Regions from separate parts of the Pseudoalteromonas luteoviolacea genome, predicted to be linked through region 1. Evidence: predicted binding sites of a transcription regulator. Region 1 holds the regulator's gene; the other holds the start of a gene.
What was found. Region 1 encodes LexA, which represses DNA repair genes until DNA is damaged. Its sites were predicted from a motif close to TACTGTATNNNNATACAGTA; they were not measured.

Region 1 (5,958 bases):
CTTATGAGACATCAATTCACCTTGCGCAAATGAAATGACAAAAAGACATCATTAACCATTTGCACGACAAGAATTTCCTGGTAACCATAGCATTTTGGAACCACCTGACCCCATGCCGAACTCAGTAGTGAAACGAAATAGCGCCGATGATAGTGTGGGGTTTCCCATGTGAAAGTAGGACATTGCCAGGGCCCAATTAAAGAAACCCGTTGCAGAAATGCAGCGGGTTTTTTGCGTTTAAGTCCCTTAGCAGCGGTTAAACTCGCTTATTTCACCTTGCGCAAAAAGAGCGCTCTCACTGCGTTCGCTGTCGCTAACCTTTTTCACCATGTCGTCCTGAACTCGTTTCAGGATCCATGCTTTGCTTGTTTTGACTCAGTTGTTACGTGTAAAGAGAGGTGTTGATTATGTTTAGTCACAACGGCTCACTTCACCTTGCGTATTCAACGCGTTCATTGTCGCTAACCTTTTGCACTCTAGACCCTGAAGCGATATATGGACTCCACCACATCTCACATACAGTGTAATGTGGTGTCGACCAAAACAAAGGAGTCCATATATGAATAATCGTAACGTGATTGCACTCGATCTGGCAAAAAATATTATCCAAGTCGCAAAAGTCTCTAAACATGGCGAAATTGTTTTTAATAAAGCACAGTCTCCATCTAAAGTTCGCCAAATACTCGCTAACTCTTCCCCTAGCATTGTGGCAATGGAGGGATGTGGCAGCTTTCATTATTGGGGACGGGTTGCGCAATCCTATGGTCATGAAGTGAGAGGGATGTCTCCGAAACATGTTAAGCCTTATATAAGCAAACAAAAAACAGATGCCAATGATGCTATCGGGATTGCGATTGCTGCTATACAACCAAATATGTCCTTTTCTCCAGTAAAAAATATAGAACAGCAAATTCTCCAAACGCTCACTGTGAGTCGTAAATTTTTAGATAAACAGCTGACACAACTCGGTAATCATATTAGGGCCCTATTTTATGAATATGGCATCACTATTCCTCGCTCCAAGAAAGCATTGAAAAGGGTTTTAACTGAGCGTAATGATTTACCAGAGGTATTATTGCCATTACTTAGTGTCTTAAAAGCTCAGTACCAGCACATAGAGCAATCCCTAAATGATGTCACTAAAAACCTAGAGCTGCTTGTTTCTCAAAATGAGCAATGCCAACGTGTTATTGCGCTTGAAGGTGTAGGTGTTTTAGGCGCAGCGGGGCTAATCGCCAGTTTGAGTCAAACGAAGCATTTTAAAAATGGACGATGTGCTTCAGTATATTTAGGCGTCACCCCAAAACAATTTAGCAGTGGCGGTAAAACTGTGATGCTGGGGATTGATAAATGTGCTGGAGATAAACAGCTAAAGTCCTGTTTATTTTTGGGGGCATTGTCATACATTTCTAATCTGCCGGAAAAGCCCAAGACATTGAAGCAGCAATGGCTGTTAAAGTTAGTTGCTCGTTCAGGTGTAAAGCGAGCTTGTATTGCGCTGGTGAATAAAAATATCAGAACTGCTTGGGCAATGCTGAAACAAGGTACGAATTACCAACCCGCAATGATTTAAAAAACATTTTAAAAAGAGTTCGACAACAATGTAATTAAAAGGTAAGACCAACCTTCTGAAAACCTGTCTGAACTTGAAGTGAGAATACACTAACGAAGCGTTTAGGACAGAAGGTGCGAATAAATCAAAGGTTAGAGAGTAGCGCTCTCAAAAGAAACCGTATATACGCAAGCATCTTTAATTTTAAAAAACATGTTGTCAAACAAGTGGAGTCCATATACGAGTTCAGGGTGACGGATAGGTTGAGTGCAGTGTTTGGTTAAAACGGCTCCCTTCACCTTGCGTAAAAGAAATGTACTCACTGCGTTCGTTGTCATTAACCTTTTTCACCATGTCGTCCTGAACTGGTTTCAGGATCCAGGCTTTACTTTTTTGATTCGGTTGCTGCGCTTGTAGGGGGGGGGATTGATTATCTCTTGTTAAAATGGGTCACTTCTCCTTGCGCGAAAAAGAGTGGTGCGCTTCGCGTGCTGTCATTAACTTTTGATTTTACTTGCATAAAATTTCTGTTAATTGCACTTTGTACTCTACTTCATGTCTAAATTTGCTATCAAATGTTTAAATTTATAGTTATTTTTTTTAAGTTAACCATTGTTTTTAATGGTTTTATTTTTGTTTTTAGAGGGGTTTAATCTCTCGTTTATATTGTTTTTATAGCAATTATTTAAATTTATTTATTTTCTTAAATTTAATTGAAAGTAATATTAAATGCTGCTAGTTTAACTGTAATCAACAAGGAGAAAATAAAAATGTTATTAAAACTAAAGAAAAAAAATATCAAAGTAATCAGTCATGATAAGGCAAATGTACCAGCACAGATGACTCCGCAGATTGCCGGTGGCTTTTTTAAAACATGGGAATGTACAGGTACAAGAACATGTCCAGGTACTTATACTACAAGTGCTTGTTAAAATATTGAGTAGATGAGCTATATAAAGTAGCTCATCTAGAAAATTAGGTTGAAACATTATCTTCCACGTAGTAGTTAATTCTCCTAATAGTGTCTTCCCCCACCTGTCCTAAACTACACTTACTATGATGTGTTTTATTGATATGCTATATAAGGCTCTAGTTTGAAGTGATATTAAATGCAGAGCAATTATAAAACCTTAATCTATTATTGGCATAAATATACTGATAATTTGGTTTTATAAAAGGAGAGTTATATATTCTATAAATTTTTAGTATCGTTTTTGGTCGCTGTACTGTGTTTTTTATCTTTAAGAGTAAGCTTGAAGCGGTGTGCAGTAAGAGTGACTTGACTAATCCCTTTCATAATGTTGCTTGGCTAAGCAATTAACCATATCTTCAGCAATCTCTCATTTAGCTCAAGTATTCGGCGTTAAGGATTGCGATTTAATTTTAACTGTATATACTCACAGTAAATGCACTGTATGGAAAACCAGTTATATGCGACCTTTAACTAAACGACAAGAACAAGTATTCGAACTTATCAAAGTTTTTATTAAAGACACAGGCATGCCGCCGACTCGAGCAGAAATTGCGGAATCTTTGGGTTTTCGTAGTGCAAATGCGGCTGAAGAACACTTAAAAGCACTTGCCAAGAAAGGTGTGATAGAAATGGTACCTGGCGCAAGTCGAGGTATTCGCTTAGTTGAAGCTGATGAGCCAGAGCAGCTGGGTTTGCCATTAGTTGGTCGTGTTGCAGCTGGTGAGCCTATTTTAGCCCAAGAGCATATTGAGAATCATTGCAAAGTTGATCCTAGTATGTTTCAACCATCAGCTGATTACTTACTTCGTGTAAATGGCATGAGTATGAAAAATATTGGCATAATGGATGGTGATTTACTCGCGGTACATCGCACGCAAGTTGCTAATAATGGACAGGTTGTTGTTGCACGTGTTGAAGAAGATGTGACGGTGAAACGTTTTGAAAAAGTTGGTAGAAAAGTTTTCTTACATGCAGAAAATGAAGACTTTTCACCTATTGAGGTCGATTTAGAGCAAGAAGTTTTTAATATTGAAGGCCTTGCTGTAGGTGTGATCCGCGGTAACCTTTAAAGCAGCCTATTTTTCTAAGCTGGGGTTTCAAGCTCCAGCTTCACTATCCAATGCTGTCTTTTTTAATCTTTAGAACCCTTTTAAGCTATACTTCCATATCATACACTTACGTTACATAAATATAACATTGGCTTTGTGGCTACGTGCTTGTTAAGCAAAAATAAAAAATTATTTTGCACTAAATCCATGATTCGCAGTCTGAGCTAGTCGTCTTAATTTAAAGAACAACATTAATTTGTATTCATGAGTTACATTTGATTTCAAAAGAGATCAAAGGCTTTCTTGTGATTGTGATAAAAACACTGGAAATGAATAGAATATGGAGCAGCCTATGACTTGGTTTAAAGTAGCATTAATTGCGGCTTTGGTTTGTATTGTGTCCGCTTGTGCATCAAGTTCAAATAATACACGTTCAGGTTTTTTACCTAACTATGATGTATTACTTCCCTCTGATGATTATGAAGACACTAACTTATTTGTAGATAGCACTTTTAACCGTGAAGCTTTAAGTAAAATTAAGGTGCTTTATATACCTCAGTTTGAAGTGTGGATTAACGCTTCTGAATCCGAGTTTTTAAATATTAACCCCCGGCATGTTGCTAAGTTAAGTCATTACATGCAGTCTCAAATGCAAGATAAATTGAGTCCTTACTATCAAGTGGTGACCACAAAACCTGCAAGTGCAGATGACACTGTGCTGACAATTGAAGGTGCTTTCACAGACGTACAATTTGAACCCATTTCATTACAGGTAAGAGATTTTGTGCCTATCCGGCTAGTGTATAACGCGGGTAAAACTGCCTACTTAGCCGCAACAGAGCAAACAGAGGCTCTAACCCATGTTTCTCTTGAGTCCGCATTTTATTTGGGAAGTAGTCAAAATCCAGTTGTGATGATGACAGCACACAAAGAATTAGATGCTGTACTAAAGGCCGATGGTACTGAGAACGTTGAAACGGTTAAGGCTGTGCTTGACGTATGGATAAATAATTTTGTTACTGCGATGACTAAACATCGTAATGTTCAGTAAATCTAAAGGAGCTTTTATGAAGATAATAAAAGGCAAGCAGCTAGGTGTTATGGCAATATTTTGCTTGGCGTTAATTGGTTGTTCAGAGCAAAAGTCAGAGCAAGAACAATCAGAGCAGCTTCGTCCAGTGCGGACATTATTACTTTCTTCACAAGTTGATGGCCCTTTGGTGGAGTTCCCTGCGGTAGTTGATGCTGCGTCTTCGGCGGACCTATCATTTAAAGTGCCAGGTGAAGTTATAGAGTTGCTGGTAAAGCAGGGGCAAGAAATTCAGCTTGGTGATGTTATTGCTAAGTTAGATGCAACAGAATACAAACTTTCTTTAGATGAAGCGCAGGCTAATTATAATAAAGCGCAGGCTGATTTTAGTCGTGCTAAGCAACTTATTAAATCTGGTACGATCTCGCAATCTGACTATGACCAACTACAGTCTCACTTTACGAGTGCAAAAAGTAAATTGGCGAATGCAAAAAATAACTTATCCTACACCAGCTTAAAAGCATCATTTTCAGGGGTTGTTGCACGCACGTATATAGAGCGTTTTGAAGAGGTGCAAGCTAAGCAAGTTGTTGCGACATTACAAGATATCAAGCATGTCACTCTTAAGGTCAATGTACCTGAGAGCTTAATGATTAAAGTCTCAAAAGATGCGCCGAAGCACATTATCGCCGAGTTTTCAGGGATCCCTGATAAAACATTTCCATTAGATTTTGTCGAAGTGAGCACACAGGCTGATGAGGTAACTAAAGCTTATGAAGTCACTCTCAGCATGACGCGTCCCGAGGGGTATAATATCTTGCCAGGTATGACAGCAAAGGTGCTTGCTAAGGGTGCTGATGTGAATAAAAGTGGCCTATATCTACCAATAAAAACGGTGCTTAAAGATGCATCCGGTAATTTTGTTTGGTCTGTTGAGTCTGTAGGTGCTGGCAAAGGAAAGATTAAGAAAAATCCTGTCGTGATTGGTGAGGTTTCCACGCTAGGTTTCCCTGTTATTAGTGGTGTCTCTGAAGGTACTTACATTGTTACTGCTGGCATGAGTAAAGTGAGCGAAGGCCAACTTGTAAAGTTTAACAAGGGGGCGCAGTGAATATAACCAGACTGGCATTAGAAAATAACCGGACAACATGGGTACTGATAGCGGCACTGTTGTTTTTTGGGATCATCTCCTTTAATAAAATGCCAAAGGATTACGATCCTGGCTTTATTATTAGAACAGCACAAGTGGTTACATACTTCCCTGGAGCAAGTCCACAGCGAGTGGAAGAGCTTGTCACTGATCAAATCGAAAAGGTCGTACAGCAGATCCCTGAACTGGATTTTGTCAGTAGTA
Region 2 (5,958 bases), 990 kb from region 1:
ATTGTAATTAATGCCAAGCATAAAGTAACACAGCGCGCACAATAAAATCATACCTAGACTGAAACGGATGACGTTTTCAGGCTTTTCACCATAGCCACACAACATGTCGATAAAGCTTGAGACGAGTCTTTTTTTGGAGTATTTTGGGTACTGCGCATGTCGCATTCGTAACTCGCTGTAAGTATACTTTCCAGCCATTTCAAAAAGCCCTTGCTGCTCAGCGCCTTTTCTTAGCAGTCGGTATATCTCCTCGCTTTGTAAGTAGAGATCTTGCGCCTCCTCGTTATTTTTTTGTTTTGTTGCTTCAATAGCCTGACTTTCTTGGAGTAATTTATCTCCCAGCACGAGGTTATCTATTCTGGTGGCATTGAGCTTTACCCCCAAGATATTGGTATTTTCAATTTTACAGCAATGCAAATTCGCGTCTCTCAAATCTGCTTTCATTAGTGAGGCATTGCGAATTGTACTGTTAAAAAGGTGAGCGCCATGTAAATTTGCCCTGTAGAAATTACCATAGGATAAATCGTAGCCATTATGATCATTAAATTTGACGAGATTAAGGCCTTCAAGATTTGCTCTTTTTAGCTCTAGCCCTTGCAGTAACCCCCCTTTTTTGGCATAACGTTCGAGTTTATGCGATAGCTCTAATCCACTTTTATCGAACTTGGCATCGTGCCAAAAGCAATATCCAGAGCCCATGTCGATTTCTTGGCATTTGTGTCCATCAGGAGATATGTACTGACACTTAGGTTTACTAGTCATGGCAGCCTATTTTTTCCGTAATAAGTATAAAGATTAGCAGCAAATTAGATTGATAGATGAAAAAGCAATAAATTTACTATGAATTTCAATTACCAACTCAAATTGAGTCGCCGTAGAAAAACGGTCGCGATCAGTGTTAAACCGCAAGGAGTTGTTGTCCATGCACCTTATGGTATTTGCGAAAAGTGGTTAAAGGGCTGGTTGTTAAGTAAGCAGGCATGGGTTGAGCAAAAGCAACAACTTGTGACTCAGAAGTTGGACCTTATGAGCGAGCAGCTAGACAGTATTAATATATATGGTCAACCGTTTGCACTCAACTTCGGGGCAACAATGAGTTTTATCGATCACCAAAATACCTGTGTACATCTTCAATCGCTTTTAACGGCAGAACGCACAGAGCAGATACGTGAAATTCATGACTTATTGAGCGCCGAGTTAACAGGCTACTTAGAGGGACGATTACCTTATTTTGAGTCTCTTATGGGCTCGAAATATAAAACACTAAAAGTGAGATTTTATAAAAGGCGATGGGGAAGTTTATCTAGCAAAGGGGTGCTGGCGTTCAACAGCGCTTTGGCGTGTGCGCCAAAATGGGTGATTGATTATGTTATTGTGCATGAGTTAGCACATTATTATGTTATGGCGCACAACCGTGCATTTTGGGACATTGTGAGGCGTTACTACCCTGAGTTTAAAAAAGCGAAAACATACCTGAAGGAGCATGTTAAAGTGATTCAATAAATAGAGATTAAAATATTGAAAAGTAAAAGAAGTGGTGGAGGGAGCTGGATTCGAACCAGCGAAGGCTGAGCCGTCAGATTTACAGTCTGATCCCTTTGGCCGCTCGGGAACCCCTCCATAACAGATTTTAGAAGTACAAAGTGGTGGAGGGAGCTGGATTCGAACCAGCGAAGGCTGAGCCGTCAGATTTACAGTCTGATCCCTTTGGCCACTCGGGAACCCCTCCAATTGTACTTTGTCGTTGATGGTGGAGGGAGCTGGATTCGAACCAGCGAAGGCTGAGCCGTCAGATTTACAGTCTGATCCCTTTGGCCGCTCGGGAACCCCTCCTCAACAACGGCGCTGATAATAACAAAGTTTTTGACGAAGTAAAGAAATGTCCTAAAGTTTTTTCAAAAAATGCCGATAAATTTTTGAATTTAGAATTTTTTGGCGAAAATCCATGCAGATAGAACAATTGTTACTCAAAGAGGCTCAACTCGGTAATGCGTTGAGTATGAGTGTTCATGAATCGAGAAGAGGTGACTTTGCGTTACTGTTGTCTGCATTATCTCAAGATGTATTGGATTTTAGCCAGTTTGATTTACCTCGCAGTGCGGTTGATGAGGTAGATAAATCAGAAGAGTCATTACGCAAAGCACTTCAAGTCGGCCCTAAACAGCCTCTTGCGCCAGAAAAATTTGATTTCTCGATTGGGCAGTACAATCGATATTTTGTTAAAGATGGTGGGTTGGAAGATATCAAGCTAAACGAATGTCTAGATCCAGAACCATTTCATATTCGTGATGATAAGTTACATATTCCCTTGCATATCGTAGAGAATTTGGAACCCGCAGTAAGAGCGAAATTGTATCGCCAAAAACATCCTGAAGTTGATGTAAAAGACAAAGAGATTGATGCAGTGGCATTTTACGACCAACTTTCAAGTGGAGAAATGCAGTCTCAACTTAATGTTGCCGTATAAGCTATCCAAATACCTAGGCAGCTTGATTAGGTTTAAATTGAGCTACCCAGATTTATTTGTTACCCGTGACACTTCTTAAACTTTTTCCCACTTAAGCACGGACAAGGATCGTTACGGCTTACTTTTTTGCTTTCAGTAGGGTAAAGCTCACCATCGAGGTATAGCCACTGATCACCTTCTTTAATAAACCTTGAGCGCTCGTGCAAGGCACTAAGTTGTGTACCTTCTATATAATATGCTTTAAATTCTACATATTGATACTCTGTATTTTCATCTGTATCAATCACGTCTAAATTGATAAATGATACCTGTTTGGCGAATACCAATATATCTTCAACTGTATGGTCACTTCGGGTTTGTGACGCATAGGTATCTAAAATATATTGGCCTTCTTGAGTGCAATATGCACTAAAACGAGAGCGCATTAACTGCTCTGAGTTTATGGGGGTTGTTTGACCTGTAATAAAGGGCTTACAACATTGCTCAAAGGTTTGTGTGTTACCACAAAAACACATAAATGACCTATATGGTTAGTGCGCAAGTTTCGACATCGGTAAATTTGCGTCGCTTTTAAAGCAATACAAAGCTGTTTTTGAGCAGTTAAGACTTCTATGCTCAATTTGCTTTTGTGATAAAACTCCTGGCCATGTAATTACAGCTGCAAAATTACCATTAGACAAAGCGCGATCCAAAGTATGCTCCAAGTTTATCAGATCCTTCTGTTTGAGCACTAGTAGCTTATTTATATCTATCCCATTGCTGTCTAGCATCGTTTTATTGATTGCATGGTCGGGTACAATCAATAGTGTCCAGCCAGCGATAGCATTACATCGGTATAAAATTTTTAATAGCATATCATTGGTGCTTTGTTCATCGTCCGCGTCCAAAACATTAAAACAATCATATTGATTAATGTTTTTTTGCTGTGCGTTAAGGTTCGTTGATATGTGCAACATAATTAAACCACTGATTCTTTATACAGTGTATATACAGTATTTCATACAGTGGTTTTAATCAAGTTTTATTTGATGATTTTTTGTTCTTTTTTCAATCGGAAGATCACCGTTAGATTATTCATGCACTCCAAAATGCATTTGCTGATGTATTTGTTCAAATAATGTCGCTGCATAACACTGGGCATCTATATAACGCTTTGTTGTTAGATGCGGACGAACTTCATTTAGCGTGCTTTGCGCGGCATTATTACCTTGGCTTTGAGCAAGGCTTAACCATGCGACACCGTGGAATACACTTTTAGGAACTCCTTGCCCTTTAATAAAAAGCAGGCCTAAATAGAATTGGGCTTTATTATCTCCAGACATAGCAGCGAGTCTCATCCACTTTGCAGCCAGTGGATATTGTTTTTCTTTGATGTAATAAAGGCCTTTTTTATAAGCTTGCTCGGGCTCTTGTGCTGCTGGCCAGCTGTGTTTAGGGTCTGGCTCTTGAGTCACAAACTCGAGCACATTGAGTAGTTGTTGCTCTAGGTCACCACTGTGCGCTTTTGTTGATAGATTGCTTTTCATACTCACTTCACTTATTACAACTTAGTCTTCATTGTAGCCGATTTTTACTATATTTGTCCGTTAAAGGTCATGATTTATGGTAAAATCGCGGCCCTCGTTTCCATTTAAAATACAAAGACATGCTAGAAAAATTATTTTCGCTCAAGTCGCTACACACGGATGTAAAAACCGAAGTTGTAGCGGGACTCACAACGTTTATCACCATGGTTTATATTGTATTTGTTAACCCAGCAATGCTCGCTGAAGCCGGAATAGATCACGGCGCAGCATTTGTAGCAACTTGTCTAGCTGCCGCAATCGGTTGTTTTATCATGGGCTTTATCGCTAACTATCCGCTTGCCTTAGCGCCAGGTATGGGCTTAAACGCTTTTTTTACCTATGGAGTTGTTTTAGGTATGGGCCATAGTTGGCAGACAGCGCTTGGAGCAGTGTTTTTATCTGGGTGTTTATTTTTATTGTTAAGCCTCTTTAAAGTGAGAGAGTGGGTCATACAAGCTATTCCTGTAGTGTTGAAGCGTGCTATTGCAACCGGTATAGGTGCATTTTTGGCGCTGATAGCGCTAAAAAATGCAGGCATAATCGTGGCAAGTCCTGCAACACTTGTACAGTTAGGCGATATCACCAGCCCAGGCCCTCTACTGGCAATTTTTAGTTTATTTGTAATTACCGCACTGATGTATAGAGAATGGAAAAGCGGGGTTTTGATCAGCATATTGTTGGTCACGGTAATTGCTTGGGCATTGGGTTTAGTTGAGTATCAGGGGATTGTTTCTGCGCCTCCCAGTATTGAACCAACATTTGGTCAGCTAGACATAGTAGGCGCTCTAGAAATATCGATGTTGAGTGTGGTATTCGCATTTCTATTTGTTGATCTGTTCGATACCAGTGGCACATTGGTGGCTGTGACTCAAAAAGCGGGCATTGCAGACGATAAAGGGAATATGCCTAGATTGGGTCGAGCACTATCAGCAGATAGTTCAGCCACAGTAGCAGGGTCGTTCTTAGGGACATCTACTACGACCTCATATATTGAGTCGGTGTCAGGCGTTTCAGTTGGTGGACGTACAGGGCTAACTGCGGTTGTAGTTGGTTGCTGCTTTTTGCTTATGATGTTTTTTGCACCTTTGGCCAAGATGGTTCCAGCATATGCCACTGCTGGTGCAATCCTCTATGTATCTGTGCTCATGTTACAAAATTTGAAGTTGGTAAATTGGGATGATATGACAGACGCAATTCCTGTGAGTGTTGTTCTATTAATGACACCACTCACATTTTCAATAGCACATGGTATTGCGTTAGGGTTTATCGCTTATACCGCGGTTAAATTGGCATGCAATAAAAAAGAAGAGATATCAATCAGTGTTTGGGTACTGACGATATTATTCATTGTGAAATTTGCAATCAGCTGATCACCACTTCTTTTTTGGTGCGAAAAGGACGTCTAAATCGTCCTTTTCTTTTTCTGCTTTTTTCTTAACTGCTGATGCATTAGACGCCTTAAGCTCGGTGCTGATTTCGTTCAAGTAGCTTTCCAGTTGATTTTTCTTTTCTGTAACGTATTCGTCGCTGTACGTTACCGCCATAATTGTTGCGTAAGCTTTTTCGAAATATTGTCTTGCGGAGCCTACCATATTCGCTGTTTTAGCAGATAGGCCACGTTTGATTTGGCTCTCTACATTGATCCTTAACTGAATTTTTTCTAATCGACGATCTTCTTTGACGAAAACTTGTGTATCAACTTTTCCTTTGCTGTGCTCTGAACGCAGGAGTTGACGAAGTTTTTTGATGCCTTGTACAAGGGCTATTAGTTGTTTATCGTTGTCAGGTAAAGCAACATTGTCACTGTCACTGAGGTTAGCTGGTTCAGAGTTCATCCGTTCGGTTGATTCATGAAGACGGTTTTTTAACTCTCGAGAAGTAGGTGAGAGTTCAACCATAGTCGCCAGTGCATTATGTACTCTTTTT

Region 2: S4054249_RS15015 (SulA-like leucine-rich domain-containing protein) is a predicted target of LexA. The motif match lies at 3,432-3,451, and genes of this name have one in related genera.

The regions. Positions count from the first base shown of each region.
Region 1 covers NZ_CP015411.1:4,545,939-4,551,896, reverse strand. Annotated here, with positions in the region: rRNA gene rrf (5S ribosomal RNA) at 77-191, shown strand; gene S4054249_RS19500 (IS110 family transposase) at 560-1,573, shown strand; gene S4054249_RS26660 (hypothetical protein) at 2,323-2,484, shown strand; gene lexA (transcriptional repressor LexA) at 2,984-3,595, shown strand; gene S4054249_RS19490 (DUF3313 family protein) at 3,927-4,625, shown strand; gene S4054249_RS19485 (efflux RND transporter periplasmic adaptor subunit) at 4,642-5,715, shown strand; gene S4054249_RS19480 (efflux RND transporter permease subunit) at 5,712-5,958, shown strand, end outside.
Region 2 covers NZ_CP015411.1:3,555,449-3,561,406, reverse strand. Annotated here, with positions in the region: gene S4054249_RS15050 (ion channel) at 1-762, opposite strand, end outside; gene S4054249_RS15045 (M48 family metallopeptidase) at 841-1,503, shown strand; tRNA gene S4054249_RS15040 (tRNA-Tyr) at 1,536-1,620, opposite strand; tRNA gene S4054249_RS15035 (tRNA-Tyr) at 1,645-1,729, opposite strand; tRNA gene S4054249_RS15030 (tRNA-Tyr) at 1,749-1,833, opposite strand; gene S4054249_RS15025 (VC2046/SO_2500 family protein) at 1,946-2,467, shown strand; gene S4054249_RS15020 (YchJ family protein) at 2,527-2,892, opposite strand; gene S4054249_RS15015 (SulA-like leucine-rich domain-containing protein) at 2,998-3,423, opposite strand; gene S4054249_RS15010 (tetratricopeptide repeat protein) at 3,538-3,993, opposite strand; gene S4054249_RS15005 (NCS2 family permease) at 4,113-5,402, shown strand; gene S4054249_RS15000 (hypothetical protein) at 5,403-5,958, opposite strand, start outside.